4 regions of the Streptomyces sp. NPDC030021 genome follow, and region 3 is predicted to be linked to each of the others. Evidence: riboswitches for the same ligand, from Rfam matches in the RefSeq annotation. Region 3 holds a riboswitch; each other region holds the start of a gene.
What was found. Region 3 has a riboswitch for cobalamin ahead of metE (5-methyltetrahydropteroyltriglutamate--homocysteine S-methyltransferase). Riboswitches for the same ligand answer to the same signal wherever they lie in the genome.
Positions count from the first base shown of each region.

Region 1: another riboswitch for cobalamin. It lies ahead of ACZ4YL_RS15570 (cobalamin biosynthesis protein); the one in region 3 lies ahead of metE (5-methyltetrahydropteroyltriglutamate--homocysteine S-methyltransferase).
Region 2: another riboswitch for cobalamin. It lies ahead of ACZ4YL_RS10340 (CoA-acylating methylmalonate-semialdehyde dehydrogenase); the one in region 3 lies ahead of metE (5-methyltetrahydropteroyltriglutamate--homocysteine S-methyltransferase).
Region 4: another riboswitch for cobalamin. It lies ahead of ACZ4YL_RS06350 (ribonucleoside-diphosphate reductase subunit alpha); the one in region 3 lies ahead of metE (5-methyltetrahydropteroyltriglutamate--homocysteine S-methyltransferase).

Region 1 is NZ_JBVIAH010000007.1:61,384-65,768, forward strand. It holds gene ACZ4YL_RS15560 (inorganic phosphate transporter) at 194-1,462, shown strand; gene ACZ4YL_RS15565 (hypothetical protein) at 1,494-1,715, shown strand; cobalamin riboswitch at 1,839-1,993, shown strand; gene ACZ4YL_RS15570 (cobalamin biosynthesis protein) at 2,030-2,992, shown strand; partial or broken gene ACZ4YL_RS15575 (cobyric acid synthase) at 2,989-4,385, shown strand, end outside.
Region 2 is NZ_JBVIAH010000004.1:313,267-317,651, reverse strand. It holds gene ACZ4YL_RS10345 (acyl-CoA dehydrogenase family protein) at 1-742, opposite strand, end outside; gene ACZ4YL_RS10340 (CoA-acylating methylmalonate-semialdehyde dehydrogenase) at 739-2,238, opposite strand; cobalamin riboswitch at 2,443-2,613, opposite strand; gene ACZ4YL_RS10335 (short-chain fatty acyl-CoA regulator family protein) at 2,717-4,132, opposite strand.
Region 3 is NZ_JBVIAH010000015.1:46,928-51,312, reverse strand. It holds gene ACZ4YL_RS27105 (FAD-dependent oxidoreductase) at 1-777, shown strand, start outside; gene ACZ4YL_RS27100 (hypothetical protein) at 875-1,429, opposite strand; cobalamin riboswitch at 1,645-1,873, shown strand; gene metE (5-methyltetrahydropteroyltriglutamate--homocysteine S-methyltransferase) at 2,054-4,372, shown strand; gene ACZ4YL_RS27090 (TetR/AcrR family transcriptional regulator) at 4,369-4,385, opposite strand, start outside.
Region 4 is NZ_JBVIAH010000003.1:62,907-67,291, forward strand. It holds gene ACZ4YL_RS06345 (ribonucleotide-diphosphate reductase subunit beta) at 1-373, opposite strand, end outside; gene ACZ4YL_RS06350 (ribonucleoside-diphosphate reductase subunit alpha) at 373-2,751, opposite strand; cobalamin riboswitch at 2,895-3,016, opposite strand; gene ACZ4YL_RS06355 (GNAT family N-acetyltransferase) at 3,068-3,565, opposite strand; gene ACZ4YL_RS06360 (CstA-like transporter-associated (seleno)protein) at 3,664-3,861, opposite strand; gene ACZ4YL_RS06365 (carbon starvation CstA family protein) at 3,858-4,385, opposite strand, start outside.

The DNA.
Region 1 (4,385 bases), on a different contig from region 3:
GCGAACCCCCTGTGGAGGGGTTCATTCACCCGGCTTTGACGTGCATTAATAGTGTTATCTACGCCAGAATCAGGACGAATGGCCCGATCGCACCCCGTGCCAGTACACCGCTCCGCCCAAGTCAGTTCATCTTCCGTTCACCCAGGTTGCCTACGGTCGCCGAGCCACTGACGTCAAACAGAAGCCTGGGTAAATGGAGCACATAACGCTTCTCCTCGGGATCGTGATCATCACCGCTCTCGTGTTCGACTTCACGAACGGTTTCCACGACACAGCCAACGCGATGGCTACCACCATCTCGACCGGCGCCCTCAAGCCCAAGACGGCGGTGGCCATGTCCGCCGTGCTCAACCTCGTCGGCGCGTTCATGTCCGTGGAGGTCGCCAAGACGATCTCCAAGGGACTGGTCAACGAGGAGGGCATCCAGCCAGAGGTGATCTTCGCCGCCCTGGTCGGAGCGATCCTCTGGAACCTCGTCACCTGGCTGGTCGGTCTCCCCTCCAGCTCCTCGCACGCCCTGATGGGCGGCCTGATCGGTGCCGCGGTCGCCTCCGCCGGCATCGGCGCGGTCAACGGCAGCGTCGTCGTCACCAAGGTCCTCATCCCCGCGATCGCCGCCCCGCTGGTGGCCGGCATCGCCGCGTACCTGGCCGCCAAGCTCACCTACAAGCTGGGCGACAAGGTCGGCGAGAAGACCTCCGCCAAGGGTTACCGCGCCGGTCAGATCGCCTCGGCCGGTCTCGTCTCCCTCGCGCACGGCACCAACGACGCGCAGAAGACGATGGGCATCATCACCCTGGCCCTCATCGCCGGCGGCGCGATCGCGCCCGACGCGAACCCGCCGGTCTGGGTCATCGTCTCCGCCGGCATGGCCATCGCGATGGGCACCTACCTGGGCGGCTGGCGCATCATCCGCACCATGGGCAGCGGCCTGACCGACCTGCACCCGCAGCAGGGCTTCGCCGCCCAGACCTCGGCCGCGTCCGTCATCCTCGCCTCCTCGAACCTGGGCTTCTCGCTCTCCACCACCCACTCGTGCTCCGGTGCGGTCATGGGTGCGGGCCTGGGCCGCAAGGGCGGTGTGGTCCGCTGGTCCACCGCGACCCGCATGTTCATCGCCTGGGGCCTGACCCTGCCGGCCGCCGCGCTGGTCTCGGCCGGTGCCGAGCTGGTCATGCGCATCGGTGACGTCGGCATCGCCGCGGTCACGCTCTTCCTGATCGGCTCCTGCCTGGCCATCTGGTTCATCTCGCGCCGCCAGGTCGTCGACCACAACAACGTCAACGAGGTGGAGCCGGCCCGCGCCGAGGAGCCGGGTGTCGTCACCACGGCGATCGCCGCGGTCACCGTCCCGCCGACCGTCGCCGCCGCCGGCACCACCGCCGCGGTCACGGACGAAGACCTCAAGGCCACCATCCCGGCCGCGACGCAGACCCCGGCGGCTCCGGCCGCCGCGGTCTGACCGAGACAGAGACACAAGAGGAAACGGCAGTATGAAGATCGACTGGGAAGCGCTCGGCTCCGTCTTCGGGGTCAGCCTCTTCGCCACCGTCGCCCTCGTGGCCCTCTTCACCCTGGGCCTGGTGGGCCTGTCCAAGCACGAGACCGCCACCGAGCAGGGTGGCACCGCCACCCTCGCCCGCAGCGGCGCGTACGCCTGCTTCGCGGTCATCGCCGCGGCCGTGGGCTACGGGATCTACCTGATCGTCGCCTGATCCGCCGCCCTGCGGCCGACCAGGCGTGAAGGCTCCCTCCGGGTTTGTCCCGGAGGGAGCCTTTCGCATCCCTCGCCCCCTGCCGCGCCCCTGCCGCGCCGCAGGTCAACGGCGAGTTGACGGGCCTTCGGCGTGCGTGGTGGACTGCCGGAGCCAATACGGCGGCATGGAGAGGAAGTCCGGTGCGAATCCGGCGCGGTCCCGCCACTGTCACCGGAACCGCACGCCGCGCGTGCGTCCCGGGAGCCAGGAACTCTCGCCGCCGGACACGTCGAACCAGGGCGCGGACCCTGAGTGAGGACATACCTGTCACCATGCGTGCCGATCGCGTCTTCGCGTACGGCGCCACGGCGGGCCTGATCGGCGACCGGATCCTCGGGGATCCGCGCCGAGGGCACCCCGTGGCCGCCTTCGGACGGGCCGCCGCCGCCGTCGAACGCTCCCTGTGGCGCGACGACCGCGCCCGGGGCCTCCTGCACACCCTGGTGTGCGCCGGGGGCGCGGCCGCCGTCGGAGCGCTGGGCGCCCGAGCCGTGCGCTCCCGGCCCGCAGTCGCCCGTATCGCCCTGACGGCCGCCGCCACCTGGGCCGTCGTGGGCGGTACCTCCCTGGGCCGTGAGGCCCGCGCCATCGGCGGCGCGCTCGCCGCCGGGGACATCGAGGTGGCCCGGGAGCGGCTGCCCCACCTGTGCGGACGCGACCCGCAGGCCCTGGACGGGCAGCAGATGGCCCGCGCCGTCGTGGAATCCGTCGCCGAGAACACCTCCGACGCGGTGGTCGGGGCCCTCGTGTGGGGCGCCGTCGCCGGAGTCCCCGGACTGCTGGCCTTCCGCGCCGTGAACACCCTGGACGCGATGGTCGGCCACAAGTCCCCCCGCTACCTGCACTACGGCTGGGCCTCCGCCCGGCTCGACGACCTGGCCGGCTGGCCGGGGGCCCGGCTGACGGCGGTCGCCGCCGTGCTGGCCGGCCCCGACCGGCGGGGCGCCGTACGGGCCTGGCGTGCGGACGCCGCCGCGCACCCGAGCCCGAACGCCGGACCCGTCGAGGCCTCCTTCGCCGGGGCGCTGGGCGTCAGACTGGGCGGAACCCTCGCGTACGGCGGCCGGGTCGAGCACCGGGCCGTGCTGAACGGCGGGGCCGGGCGGCCGGTGGAGGTCGCGGACATCGAGCGGGCGGTACGGCTGTCGCGGCAGGTGACCTGGCTGGCCCTGGGCGCCTGCGTGGCCGCCCGGCTGCTGGTCTCCCGAACGGCACGGAGAGGACGGCGCGGATGAGCGGCGCGAAGCGCGGCGGCGGTCTGCTGGTCGCGGGCACCACCTCGGACGCGGGCAAGAGCGTGGTCACGGCGGGCATCTGCCGCTGGCTGGCCCGGCAGGGTGTGAAGGTCGCGCCGTTCAAGGCGCAGAACATGTCGCTGAACTCCTTCGTGACGCTGGAGGGCGCCGAGATCGGGCGCGCCCAGGCGATGCAGGCCCAGGCGGCCCGCGTGGAGCCGACCGCGCTGATGAACCCGGTGCTGCTCAAGCCGGGCAGTGACCGCAGCAGCCAGGTGGTGCTGCTGGGCAAGCCGGTGGGCGAGATGAGCGCCCGCGGGTTCTTCGGGGGATCTGGGGGGTCGTCCCCCGGAAAGGCGCTGCACGGCGGGCGCCAGGAGCAGTTGCTCGGCATCGTCACGGACTGCCTGGAGCAGCTGCGGGGCACGTATGACGCCGTGATCTGCGAGGGGGCGGGGAGTCCGGCCGAGATCAACCTGCGCCGGACCGACATCGTGAACATGGGGATCGCGCGGGCCGCGCGGTTCCCGGTGGTCGTGGTCGGGGACATCGACCGCGGCGGGGTCTTCGCGTCCTTCTTCGGGACGACGGCGCTGCTCTCCCCCGAGGACCAGTCCCTGATCGCGGGATACATGGTCAACAAGTTCCGCGGCGACGTGTCGCTGCTGGAGCCGGGCATGGAGATGCTCCGCGGCCTGACGGGCCGTGCCACGTACGGGGTGCTGCCGTTCCAGCACGGCCTGGGCATCGACGAGGAGGACGGCCTGCGGGTCTCCCTGCGCGGGGCGGTACGCGAGTCCGTGGTCGCTCCGCCGGTGGGCGAGGACGTGCTGCGGGTCGCCGTGTGCGCGGTGCCGCTGATGTCGAACTTCACGGACGTCGACGCGCTCGCGGCGGAGCCGGGGGTCGTGGTGCGGTTCGTGGACCGGGCCGAGGAACTGGCCGACGCGGACCTGGTCGTCGTACCCGGCACCCGGGGCACGGTGAAGGCCCTTCAGTGGCTGCGGGAACGCGGGCTCGCGGACGCGCTGCTGCGACGGGCCGCCGAGGGGCGGCCGGTCCTGGGCATCTGCGGCGGGTTCCAGGTCCTGGGCGAGCGGATCTCGGACGAGGTCGAATCGAAGGCGGGCGAGGTCGACGGCCTCGGCCTGCTGCCCGTGCGCATCCGCTTCGAGCGCGAGAAGACCCTGGCCCGACCGGTGGGCTCGGCGCTGGGCGAGGACGTCGCGGGCTACGAGATCCACCACGGCGTCGCCGAGGTGCTCGGCGGCGAGGCCTTCCTGGACGGCTGCCGGGTCGGGTCGGTGTGGGGCACCCACTGGCACGGATCGCTGGAGTCGGACGGCTTCCGCCGGGCGTTCCTGCGGGAGGTGGCCACGGCCGCCGGCCGCCG
Region 2 (4,385 bases), on a different contig from region 3:
CGATGCCGAGGCGGCCGCCGTTGAGGCCGTTCATGGCGATGCGGAAGCCGTCGCCCTCGGCGCCGAGACGCCGGTCGGCGGGGACGCGGACCCCGTCGAGGATCACCTGGCGGGTGGGCTGGGCGTTCCAGCCCATCTTGCGCTCGTCCGGGCCGAAGGAGACCCCGGCGTCCGCGCGTTCGACGACGAACGCGGAGACGCCGCCCGCGCCCTCGCCGCCGGTGCGCGCCATGACGATGTAGACCTCGGAGGTGCCGGCGCCGGAGATGAACTGCTTGACACCGGTCAGCACATAGCCGTCGTCCGTGCGCTCGGCCCGGGTGCGCAGCCTGGCCGCGTCGGAGCCGGCGCCGGGTTCGGTCAGACAATAGCTGCCCAGCGACCGGGCGGAGCACAGGTCGGGGAGCCAGCGGGCCCACTGGTCCGCGTCCCCGTACCGGTCGACCATCCAGGCGACCATGTTGTGGATGGAGAGGTACCCGGCGATGGAGGGGCAACCGGTGGCGAGGGTCTCGAAGACGAGGACGCCGTCGCTGCGGCTGAGCCCGGAACCGCCGTGCTCCTCGCGGACGTAGACGCCGCCGAGCCCGAGGTCCGCCGCCTTGCGGATCACGTCCAGCGGGAAGTGCTTGTCCTGGTCCCAGGTGACGGCGTACGGGCCGAGCTGCTCCTGGGCGAAGTCGAGGGTGACCTCGGCGAGGGCGAGCTGATCGGGGCTGAGGGTGAGGGTCACCGGGCTCATCCCATCGTCGGGATGGTGAAGCTCGCGCCCTCCTTGGCCCCGGAGGGCCAGCGCGAGGTGACGGTCTTGGTACGGGTGTAGAAGCGGAACGAGTCGGGGCCGTGCTGGTTCAGGTCGCCGAAGCCGGACCGCTTCCAGCCGCCGAAGGTGTGGTACGCCACTGGGACGGGGATCGGCACGTTGACGCCGACCATGCCGGCGCCCACCCGGCGGGTGAAGTCGCGCGCCGTGTCCCCGTCACGGGTGAAGATCGCGACGCCGTTGCCGTACGGGTGCTCGGTGGGCAGGCGCAGGGCCTCCTCGTAGTCGGCGGCCCGTACGACGGACAGCACCGGGCCGAAGATCTCCTCGCGGTAGATCCGCATCTGCGGGGTCACGCGGTCGAAGAGGGTCGCTCCGGCGAAGAAGCCGTCCTCGTGCCCGGGCAGGGTGAACCCGCGCCCGTCCACGACGAGTTCGGCGCCCTCGGTGGCTCCGATGCCGACGTAGCGGTTCACCCGGTCGAGCGCGTCCTGGCTGACCAGCGGCCCGAAGTCGGCCTCGGGGTCGTCGGAGCGGCCCACGTGCAGGGTGGCGATGCGCTCCGTCAACTTGGCCACGAGGGCGTTCGCGGTCTCCTCGCCGACGGGTACGGCGACGGCGATGGCCATGCAGCGCTCGCCCGCGGAGCCGTAGCCGGCGCCGATGAGGGCCTCCACGGCCTGGTCGAGGTCGGCGTCGGGCATCACGATCATGTGGTTCTTGGCGCCGCCGAAGCACTGGGCGCGCTTGCCGTGGGCCGCGGCGGTGGCGTAGATGTGCGCGGCGATCGGAGTGGAGCCGACGAAGCCGAGGGCCTGCACGCGCGGGTCTTCGAGGAGGGTGTCGACGGCCTCCTTGCCGCCGTTGACCACATTGAGCACGCCGGGCGGCAGACCGGCCTCCAGGAACAGCTCGGCGAGGCGCAGCGGTACGGAGGGGGCGCGCTCGGAGGGCTTCAGGATGAAGGAGTTGCCGCAGGCCAGGGCGGGTGCGGCCTGCCACAGGGGGATCATCGCGGGGAAGTTGAAGGGGGTGATCCCGGCGACCACGCCCAGCGGTGAGCGCAGGGAATGCACGTCGATCCCGGTACCCGCGTTGTCGGTGAACTCGCCCTTGAGCAGGTGCGGGACACCGGCGGCGAACTCGACCACCTCCAGGCCGCGTTGCAGGTCTCCGTGGGCGTCGGCGACGGTCTTGCCGTGCTCGGAGGACAACAGCCGGGCGAGGGAGTCCCGTTCGCCCTCGACCAGCTGGAGGAAGCGCAGCAGTACGCGCGAGCGGCGCTGCGGGTTCCACTGCCCCCAGTCGGCCTGCGCCTCCTCGGCGTTCGCGATGGCGGCCTCGGTGTCGGCCCGCCCCGCGAGCGGTACCCGGGCCTGGACGGCACCGGTGTTGGGTTCGTACACGTCGGTGAAGAGGCCGGAGGATCCGGTGGTGTGCTTGCCGCCGATGAAATGGGTGAGTTCACGGACCATGGGTGCCTGCTCTCGTCAGGTTGGATCCGGGGATGGCACGGCCGACCGGCGGACCGCACCCGATGGGGCGCGCCGCTGGGGAGGGTCGTGGGACTGGTCGAAAGAGACGACCTATGAGCGCGCGAACGTGTGTGTGCGCTCCGCCGGATCACCAGGGTCGTGGGTACAAACCGGTGCCATGCGTGTCTGCTCCATCCTCGTGGACAACACGGAACATCCGCGGCCGGTATCCTGACTCCCGGATCCCCGCGTGCCGCCCGCCTTCCCGACAGGCCTCGTCAGTGGCGTGTTGATGGCAGCACACTCCCCGGTCACAGTGGCGGGACCGTGCCGGTTTCTCACCGGCTTCCCTGCACCGCGGACCTTGTGCCACGAACATATAGTTGGACGTCCTAGTAAGTCCAGAGCCGCCGCCGCGCGCCTTCGCCATCCGGCCGCGTCGCCCCGCCCGCGACCCGAGTCCGCGGTTGACGCCCGCTCAGTCCCGCGCCGGGGCCGCGTTCCTGGTCACTGGGTACGGGATGAAGGTGCTGCTGTTCTCGTCCACGGCCAGCGCCCGCCCGAGCGGCGGCACGGCCCGCTGCGGGCAGTCGAGGCGTTCGCAGAGGCGGCAGCCCATGCCGATCGGGGTGGCGGCCGCCGTGTTGTCGAGGTCCAGCCCGTCGGCGTACACGAGCCGCGAGGCGTGCCGGATCTCGCAGCCGAGCCCGATCGCGAAGGTCTTGCCGGGCTCGCCCCAGCCGCCGCGGTGACGGGTGACGGCCCGGGCGGTCCACAGGTACCGCTGCCCGTCGGGCATGGCGGCCACCTGGACGTGGATGCGGCCGGGCGCGGCGAAGGCCTCGTACACGTTCCACAGCGGGCAGGTGCCGCCCGCGCGGGAGAAGTGGAATCCGGTCGCCGACTGCCGCTTGGACATGTTCCCGGCCCGGTCCACCCGGACGAAGGAGAAGGGCACCCCGCGCAGCCTGGGCCGCTGCAGGGTGCTCAGCCGGTGGCAGACCGTCTCGTAGCCGATCCCGAAGTGGTCGGTGAGCCGCTCGATGTCGTAGCGGAACTCCTCAGCAGCCGCGTGGAAGGCGCGGTACGGGAGGATGAGCGCGCCCGCGAAGTGGTTGGCGATGCCGATCCGCGCGAGGGCGTGGACAGGGGAGCCGGGCGGGAAGTCCTCGGCGGCCAGCCGGTCCAGCTCGTCCCCGTACTCGATCAGCGCCAGCTGGGTGGCCATCCGGAACGCCTGCTGCCCCGGCCGGAGCCGGTTCGACAGGTGCAGCACCCGGGCGGCGGGGTCGTAGTGGTGCAGTCGGTCGGAGTCCGTGGCCGTCCGGATCCCGTGCCGGTCGGAGAGCCGGCGGGTCAGCGCGCGGATGACGTCCCCCGGGTGGATGCCGATCTCGGCGGCGAGACCCTCGGCGGCGAGATCGGTGTCGTGGAGGTAGTTCTGCCGCCGGTAGAAGAACTCGCGGATCTCCTCGTGGGGCGAGCGCGGACTGTCGGTGGCCGCGTCCCGGCCGTCGGCGGCGTCGGCGAGCCGCTCGGCCAGGAGCTGGCTGCGCCGGCCCAGGTCCAGCAGGACCGAGGCGACCGCGGGCATGCGGGTGGCCAGTTCGGCCAGGTCGGAGGGGGAGACGCGGGCCTGCGCCACCTCGTTCGCGAGCGCCTCGCGCAGGTCGGCGACCAGCCGGCTGGTGTCGCGCTCGGAGAAGAACCCCGGATCCACACCGAAGGCCTCGGTGAGCCGCAGCAGGACCGGAACGGTGAGCGGCCGGGAGTCGTGCTCCATCTGGTTGAGGTAGCTGGGGGAGATGGCGAGCACCCGGGCCAGGTCGGCCTGGGTCATCCGCCGCTCCTCGCGCAGCCGTCGCAGCCGCGCTCCCGCGTACGTCTTGCTCACCGCACTCCCTCGCCGTCTTCCGGGCCGTGCACGCCGCCCTGCACGCCGCCGTACACGCGCCGCCAGGATACGGGGATCTTCGCGGCCGCCGAGCTTCGCAACCTTGGCAATTCCGGGGTCGAAGATTCGCAGAGCTTGGCAGATGTACTTCCTTGATGGCACTCGGTGTCAGTGTCAGAGTCGGTGCTGCGGCCCGCCGGACACGGTGGCCGGGAAGAGCCGACTGGCCCGATTCACGCCCTGATTTCGGCCG
Region 3 (4,385 bases):
ATGTCCCCCACCGGGGCGTTCGGCTCGAACACCGGCATCCAGGACGCCCACAACATCGCCTGGAAGCTCGCCGCGGTGCTGGACGGTTCGGCCGGGCCGGGGCTGCTGCAGACCTACGAGGCCGAGCGGTTGCCGGTGGCCCGGGCGACGAGCGAGCGCGCCTCGGCGCGTTCGGCGGAGCACAGCCACCCGGGGTACGAGCCCGACCCCGAGCCCGGGTCCGCCTCCGAGCCCGCGTCCACCTCCGGGGCCGCGTCCGCGGCCGGGCCGGACTCCGCGCCGGGCGGTGGCGGCGGCCGGCAGGGCGGGGTCCTCTCCGTGGCCATGGGCTACCGCTACAACCGGGGCGCGGTGCTGGGAGCCGACCCGGACCGGCCCGTCGTACCCGACCGGATGCGGCTCTGCGGCGATCCGGGCAGCCGCGCACCGCACATGTGGCTGTGCGGTCCGGGGGATCCGGAGCCGAAGTCCACCGTGGACCTCTACGAGCGTTCCTTCGTCCTGCTGTGCTCCGAGGGCACGACGTGGCGTGCCGCGGGGCGGTCCGTCGCCGAAGAGCTCGGCCTGCCCCTGGACGTGTACGCGATCGGTACCGGCCCGGAGGCCGACCTGATCCCGGCGAACGGCGGCGACTGGACCGAGGTGCACGGCACGACCGAGGAGGGTGCGATCCTCGTCCGCCCGGACGGTTTCGTGGCCTGGCGCTCGGCGCAGGCGGTGGCGGATCCGGCAGCGGTCCTCCACGAGGTCCTGACCACGCTGCTGGACCGGTCCTGATCCGACCGCATCCGTTCCCGGAGAGACGAGGGCGCCGTCCGGCGGAGTGATCCGCGGGACGGCGCCTTTCACCTGGCGACGAGGCGGCCGGACCGGGTCATCGCGTCGTCTTCGAGCCGAGGCCCCCGGGTGTCCTGGGAACCCAGTCGGGGACCGCCGAGGCCTGCTTCGGATCCGGCTCCCGCATGGACACGCGCCAGCCGTTCTCTCCGGTGCTGCCGGTGAGGCGCACCACGAACGACTTGGTCTGGCCCGTGTCGTGGAAGTACACGACGACGAGCTGCCGCACGGACCCCTCGTCGTAGAACTCCGCGGTCACCTTCCCTTTGGCCCCCTCGTGGAAGGCCCGGATCCAGTTCCGGGCGGTCCGCTCGACGTCCCCCTTCGCGTCATCGGGCTCGGCGGCGAGCGCCTCCACCTCCTCGGCCTTGCCGTCGGCGAGCCGCCAGATCAGCTTCTGGGTGATCCGGAGGGACTCGGAGGTGGGGTACCCGACCACGCCCAGCGGTTCGTGGCCCGCGTAATCGGTCGCGTACTGCAGCTTCTCCTCGTCGGCGGCACACGCGGTGAGGCCGCCCCAGGCCAGCACGGACACCAGGGCGGCGCGTACGACGAGGGCAGCCCTGGGCCGGGCGCTCATCGGGGAACCCATACTTCCTCGGTCTTCCGGTGGTCATCGAGCGATCTCGATGCAGAGAGCTGCAACGTACTGCGCTGACCGGGCAGTTCGATCCGGTAAACGGACAAGAGGGACACAACTCGCGCCTCAGTGATGCAATTCACTCAATGGCTGGATTTTGACCCTCATGGGTCTCACCCCGCCATCCGGATGCCGGACAACTCCGCGCGCCGGCGGGGAACGCCGACTACTCTGGCCGGGCAGCTGGTTCGCCCCGTCCGCCAGGCGGGATGCGTCGTAAGAGGGAACCCGGTGGGAATCCGGGACTGCCCCGCAGCGGTGAGCGGGAACGACCGCCGTCATACGCACTGGGCCCGGACGGGCCTGGGAAGCGACGGCCAGTAGGAGTCTCGTACGGCATCCGTACGACGAGACGTGCCCGCGAGTCCGAAGACCTGCCCGTTGCCCGTACGCGACCGATCGCGCACGGAAATCCCGGTGACCTCGTGGGCGGGTCGGCGACATGTCAGGCGGACGACCGCGGACGCGTGCAGCTGCACGTACCCGTACCCGGTCGGGATCCGCCCGGTTCGTCATCCCTTCGCGCCCTCGGCCCCTCACCGGGTCCACAGGAGAACGCTCGCGAAGGAGAGTTCCGTGACCCGCACGACCCCCGCCGCCGCAGGACGGCCCACCGTGGCCACCGTGTACGGCTACCCCCGCCAGGGCCAGAACCGCGAACTGAAGAAGTCCGTCGAGGGCTACTGGAAGGGCCGCGTCACCGCCGACGCCCTCCGGGAGACCGCCCGCGACCTGCGCCGCACCAACTGGCAGCAGCTGGCCGACGCCGGCATCACCGAGGTGCCGACCGGTGACTTCTCGTACTACGACCACGTGCTGGACACCAGCGTGATGGTCGGTGCCGTCCCCGAACGGCACCGCGCCGCCGTCGCGGCCGACCCGCTCGACGGGTACTTCGCGATGGCGCGCGGTACGCAGGACGTGGCGCCGCTGGAGATGACCAAGTGGTTCGACACCAACTACCACTACCTGGTGCCGGAACTCGGCTCCGACACCGTCTTCACCGCCGACTCCACCCAGCAGGTCGCCCAGCTGGGGGAAGCGCTCCGGCTGGGCCACACCGCCCGCCCGGTCCTGGTCGGCCCCGTCACCTACCTGCTGCTGGCCAAGCCCGCCCCCGGCGTCGCCGCCGGCTTCGATCCGCTGGCCCTGCTCGACCGGCTCCTGCCCGTCTACGCCCAGGTCCTGGCCGACCTGCGCGCCGCCGGAGCCGAGTGGGTGCAACTGGACGAGCCCGCCCTGGTGCAGGACCGCACCCCGGCCGAGCTGAACGCCACCGCCCGCGCGTACCGGGAACTCGGCGGCCTGACCGACCGGCCCAAGCTGCTCGTCGCCTCCTACTTCGACCGGCTCGGCGAAGCCCTGCCCGTGCTGGCCAAGGCACCCGTCGAAGGGCTCGCCCTGGACTTCACCGAGGCCGCGGCCGCGAACCTCGACGACCTCGCCGCCGTCGGGGGCCTGCCCGGCAAGCGCCTCGTCGCCGGTGTCGTGAGCGGCCGCAACATCTGGATCAACGACTACGAGAAGTCCCTCGCCACCCTCGGAACCCTCCTGGGGCTCGCCGGCCGGGTGGACGTGGCCACCTCCTGCTCCCTGCTCCACGTGCCGCTGGACGCCACCGCCGAACGGGACATCGACCCGCAGGTCCGGCGCTGGCTCGCCTTCGCCCGCCAGAAGACCGCGGAGGTCGCCACCCTCGCCCGGGGCCTGGCGCGCGGCACGGACGCCATCGCCGCCGAACTCGTCGCCAACCGGGCCTACCTGGCCTCCCGCGCCGGCTCCGCCCTCACCCACGATCCGGCGGTCCGGGCCCGCACCGCCGCCGTCACCGACGCGGACGGGCGGCGCGGCCGGCCGTACGCGGAGCGGGCCGCCGCCCAGCGGGCGCACCTGGGTCTCCCGCTGCTTCCGACGACCACGATCGGATCGTTCCCGCAGACCACCGAACTGCGCACGGCCCGCGCCGACCTGCGGGCCGGGCGCATCGACACCGCCGGCTACGAGGACCGCATCCGGACCGAGATCCGGGAGGTCCTGGCCTTCCAGGAGAAGGCCGGCATCGACGTCCTCGTGCACGGCGAGCCCGAACGCAACGACATGGTCCAGTACTTCGCCGAGCAGCTCACCGGGTACCTGGCCACCCAGCACGGCTGGGTCCAGTCCTACGGCACCCGCTACGTCCGCCCGCCCGTCCTGGCCGGTGACATCTCCCGCCCCGACCCGATGACCGTGCGCTGGACCACGTACGCCCAGTCGCAGACGTCCAAGCCGGTCAAGGGCATGCTGACCGGCCCCGTCACCATGCTCGCCTGGTCCTTCGTCCGCGACGACCAGCCCCTCGGCGACACCGCCCGCCAGGTGGCGCTCGCCCTGCGCGACGAGGTGGGCGACCTGGAGGCGGCCGGCACCCCGGTCATCCAGGTCGACGAGCCCGCCCTGCGCGAGACCCTCCCGCTGCGGGCCGCCGACCACGCCGCCTACCTCGCCTGGGCCACGGAGTCCTTCCGGCTCACCACCGGCGGAGTCCGCCCGGACACCCAGATCCACACGCACATGTGCTACGCCGAGTTCGGCGACATCGTGGAGGCCATCGAGGATCTCGACGCCGACGTCATCAGCCTGGAGGCGGCCCGTTCCCACATGCAGGTCGCCGGTGAACTGGCGGGCGCCGGCTACCCGCGCGAGGTCGGCCCCGGGGTCTGGGACATCCACTCGCCGCGGATCCCCTCCGTGGCCGAGGCGACGGCTCTGCTGCGCAAGGGACTGGGGGCCATCCCGGCGGAGCGGCTGTGGGTCAATCCCGACTGCGGCCTGAAGACCCGGGGCTGGCCGGAGACCCGGGCCTCCCTGGAGAACCTGGTCGAAGCGGCCCGGCACGTACGCGCCGAGCTCTAGATCGCCGTCTCCT
Region 4 (4,385 bases), on a different contig from region 3:
CGTCCGGGTTGGGCAGGTAGGTGTCGAGCAGCGTCAGATAGAACTGGACGTGCACGGCCTCCTCGAACAGCTGGCGCGACAGGTACAGGCGCGCCTCCGGGGAGTTGATGTGCTTGTAGAGCGTCAGCACCAGGTTGTTCGAGACGATCGAGTCGCCCGTCGCGAAGAACGCGACCAGCCGGCCGATCATGTGCTGCTCGGAGGGCGTCAGCTTCGCCAGGTCGGCGACGTCCGAGTGGAGGTCGACCTCCTCGACGGTCCAGGTGTTCTTGATCGCGTCCCGGTAGCGCTCGTAGAAGTCCGGGTAGCGCATCGGGCGGAGCGTGAGCTCGAAGCCCGGGTCCAGGAGGTTCTTCTGGTCGTTGGAGCTCATTACTGGCAGGCCTCGCAGGACTCGGGGTTCTCAAGGGAGCAGGCCAGCGCCTCGGCGTCGGCGACCGCCTGCGGCAGCTCGACGGGGGTGGCCGCCTGCGCGGCGCGGGCGATCTTCGTCGCCGGGCGAGAGCGCAGGTAGTAGGTGGTCTTCAGGCCCTGCTTCCAGGCGTACGCGTACATCGAGCTGAGCTTGCCGATGGTGGGCGTCTCCAGGAACAGGTTCAGCGACTGCGACTGGTCCAGGAACGGCGTACGGGCCGCCGCCATGTCGATCAGACCGCGCTGCGGGATCTCCCACGCCGTGCGGTACAGCTCGCGGACCTCGGCCGGGATCCAGCTGAACCCCTGGACCGACCCGGAGGAGTCGCGCAGCGCCTCGCGGGTCTGGGCGTCCCACACGCCGAGCTGCTTCAGCTCCTCCACCAGGTAGCCGTTCACCTGGAGGAACTCACCGCTGAGCGTCTCGCGCTTGAAGAGGTTGGACACCTGCGGCTCGATGCACTCGTACACGCCGGCGATCGAGGCGATCGTGGCGGTCGGGGCGATGGCGAGGAGCAGGGAGTTGCGCATGCCGGTCTCGGCGACGCGGGTGCGCAGCGCGTCCCAGCGCTCCGGCCAGTTCAGCTCGACGTCGTAGTGGTCCGGGTGCAGGACACCACGGGCGGTACGGGTCTGCTCCCAGGCCGGCAGCGGGCCGCTGCGCTCGGCGAGGTCGCAGGAGGCCTCGTACGCGGCCAGCATGATGCGCTCGGAGAGCTTGGTGGACAGAGCCTTCGCCTCGGGGGAGTCGAAGGGCAGCTTCAGCTTGAAGAAGACGTCCTGGAGGCCCATCGCGCCCAGACCCACCGGGCGCCAGCGGGCGTTGGAGCGGCCGGCCTGCTCGGTCGGGTAGAAGTTGATGTCCACCACGCGGTCGAGGAAGGTGACGGCGGTGCGGACGGTCTCGTCGATCCGCTCCCAGTCGATCTCGCCGTCCACGACGAAGGCGCCCAGGTTGACCGAGCCGAGGTTGCAGACGGCCGTCTCGCCGTCGTTGGTGACCTCGATGATCTCGGTGCACAGGTTCGAGGAGTGCACGACCGTGCCCGGCTCGGCGGTCTGGTTCGCCGTGCGGTTGGAGGCGTCCTTGAAGGTCATCCAGCCCTGGCCGGTCTGCGCGAGGGTGCGCATCATCCGGCCGTACAGGTCGCGGGCGGGCATGGTCTTGCGGGCCAGGCCGTCCGCCTCGGCCTTGCGGTAGGCGGCGTCGAACGCGTCGCCCCACAGGTCGACCAGCTCGGGCACGTCGGCCGGGGAGAACAGCGACCAGTCGGCGTCGGCGTTCACGCGGCGCATGAACTCGTCCGGCACCCAGTGGGCGAGGTTCAGGTTGTGCGTACGGCGCTGGTCCTCACCGGTGTTGTCGCGGAGCTCCAGGAACTCCTCGATGTCCGCGTGCCAGGTCTCCAGGTAGACGGCGGCGGCGCCCTTGCGGCGGCCACCCTGGTTCACGGCGGCGACGGAGGCGTCGAGGGTCTTCAGGAACGGCACGATGCCGTTGGAGTGGCCGTTGGTGCCACGGATCAGCGAACCGCGGGCGCGGATACGGGAGTACGAGAGGCCGATGCCGCCGGCGTGCTTGGAGAGGCGGGCGACCTGGTGGTAGCGGTCGTAGATCGAGTCGAGCTCGTCCAGCGGGGAGTCCAGCAGGTAGCAGGAGGACATCTGCGGGTGCCGGGTACCGGAGTTGAAGAGCGTGGGGGAGGACGGCAGGTAGTCCAGGCGGCTCATCAGCCGGTACAGCGAGGCCACTTCCTCCACGGCCTGGACGCTGTCGTCGGCGGCCAGACCGCAGGCCACGCGCAGCATGAAGTACTGCGGGGTCTCGATGACCTGACGGGTGATCGGGTGGCGCAGCAGGTAGCGGCTGTGCAGGGTGCGCAGGCCGAAGAAGCCGAAGCGGTCGTCGGCGCCCTCGGCGAGGGTCAGTTCGACGAGCGAGTCGAGCCGGCCCGCGTGGGTGCGGACGAACTCGGCCGTGCGGTCGGCGATGAGGCCCTCGCGGTGGCCGACCTCGACGGAGGCCGAGAAGGACGTGGAGCCCTGGCTCGCGGCCTCGTCGCGCACGGCCAGCGTCAGCAGGCGGGCGGCGAGCCGGGAGTAGGCCGGGTCCTCGGAGATCAGACCGGCGGCGGCCTCCGTGGCCAGCCCGCGCAGTTCGGCGTCGTCGGCGGCGGAGCTGCGGCCGCGCAGCGCGGAGGCCGCGACCCGGCCGGGGTCGGTGTCGGGGAGGTCCGCCGTAAGTTCGGTGAGGGTACGCAGCAGCGTGGCCCCCGGGCCCTCGGTGTTGTCGCCAGAAGTGGACTCGGCGCGCGGTGCGGAAGGCGCGATGGTCACGGCGGGAGCTCTCCCTCGCTCGGCCCGGTCATCGGCGGAGCGGGGCGCGAGCGGGCGCATGCGGGCGCGACGAGAACGCGTACCCCGCATGGCGTCCACCGGCCCAACCGCGAGGCCCGGACGAATCGGCACCCGGTTCGGTCGAGCCGGGCGCGCTGTCGGCAGGTCATCGGACTTGGCGTCCGGTAGCCGGACACTTCATACCGTTGCGGGACAGTTCCGGATTCGCACCGGATTCCCCTGCAGCGACAGCAGGCATGAGCATACATGTGGGGGCGGCCCTGTGCGGTAACCCCCACATGTAGTGTCGGCGTGGCTACAGCTTGAGCCGGTAAGTGAGGAGTGTCAGGCCCTCGATCGGCGCCCAGTCCCGCTCCGGAGTGCGTACGAAGCCCAGGCGCGCGTAGATCCGGTGGGCGCCGGCCATGCTGCGCTGGGTGGAGAGAACCAGGCCCGTCACGCCCTCCAGGGCCCGCGCCCGCTCGACGCAGGCGCGCACCAGAGCCTCGCCGGCGCCCTGGCCGCGCGCCTCGTGGGCCACCGCGAGCATCCGGAACTCCGCCTCGTCGGGGGCCGCGATGTCGGCGAGCGGACTGCCCGGAGCGGCGAAGGTCACACCGCCCAGCACCCGCCCGTCCCGCTCGGCGACGAGCACCTCGGCCTGGGCGGCCCGGCCGGCCACGTCGCGCAGCACGTTCAGGTAGTGGTCGTCCTCGTTGAAGTCCAGATGCCCGTCGGCGAGGTAGGCCTGCGCCGTGATCTCACCCAGCTCCGCGTACTCGGCGGGCAGCACCGCCCTGATCACCATGTCCATGCGGTCGAGTGTGCAGGACGGGTGCCGACGGGCGGGCGCCGACCGTACGAAGGCCCCGCCGCGGGGAGCGGCGGGGCCTTCGGTGTGCGGGGCGGGGCTCAGCAGCAGCGGAAGCCCTCGCGGGGGTCCGCCTCGCGGGCGTCCGTACGGGCGCGTTCGAAGGCGCGGCGGGTCAGGACCTCCGCGTCCGGGTCGTGGGAGCGGGCGTGGGCCACGTAGCGGTCGTACGCGGCCTCCCCCGAGAACTCCCGTACGTAGAACCGGGCCCTGGCCAGCACGCTCCGTACGGTGCTCACGCCACCGGCTCCTTGACGTGTCCGCCGCCCGCGTCCGGGCCCGCCGCGGCGAGCTCCGCCCGCTCCTCGGCGGTCGCGATCAGTCCGGCCGGAGCGACGATCTTCGACTCGGTCCACGGGGTCTCGGAGAGGGTCGCCGACCCCGGGTCGCGGACGGCCTTGAGGCAGGTCCGGGCCGCGTCCGCGAGGACCACGATGATCAGGACCGCGAAGAGGGCGCACAGGACGCCGTCGACTGTGGCGTTGGTGACCACGGTGTGCATGTCGTCCATGTTCTTGGCGGGCGGCAGGACCTTGTCGGCGTCGATGCCGGCCTGGTACTTGTCGCGCTGGGCGAAGAAGCCGACCTTCACGTCCTCGGAGAAGATCTTCTGGTAGCTCGCGGTGAGGGTCACCGTGGCGTCCCAGACCAGCGGAACGCCCGTCACCCAGGCCCACTTGAGCCGGCCGGACTTGATCAGCAGCGTGGTGCAGACGGCCAGTGCGACCGCGGCGAGCAGCTGGTTGGCGATGCCGAAGAGCGG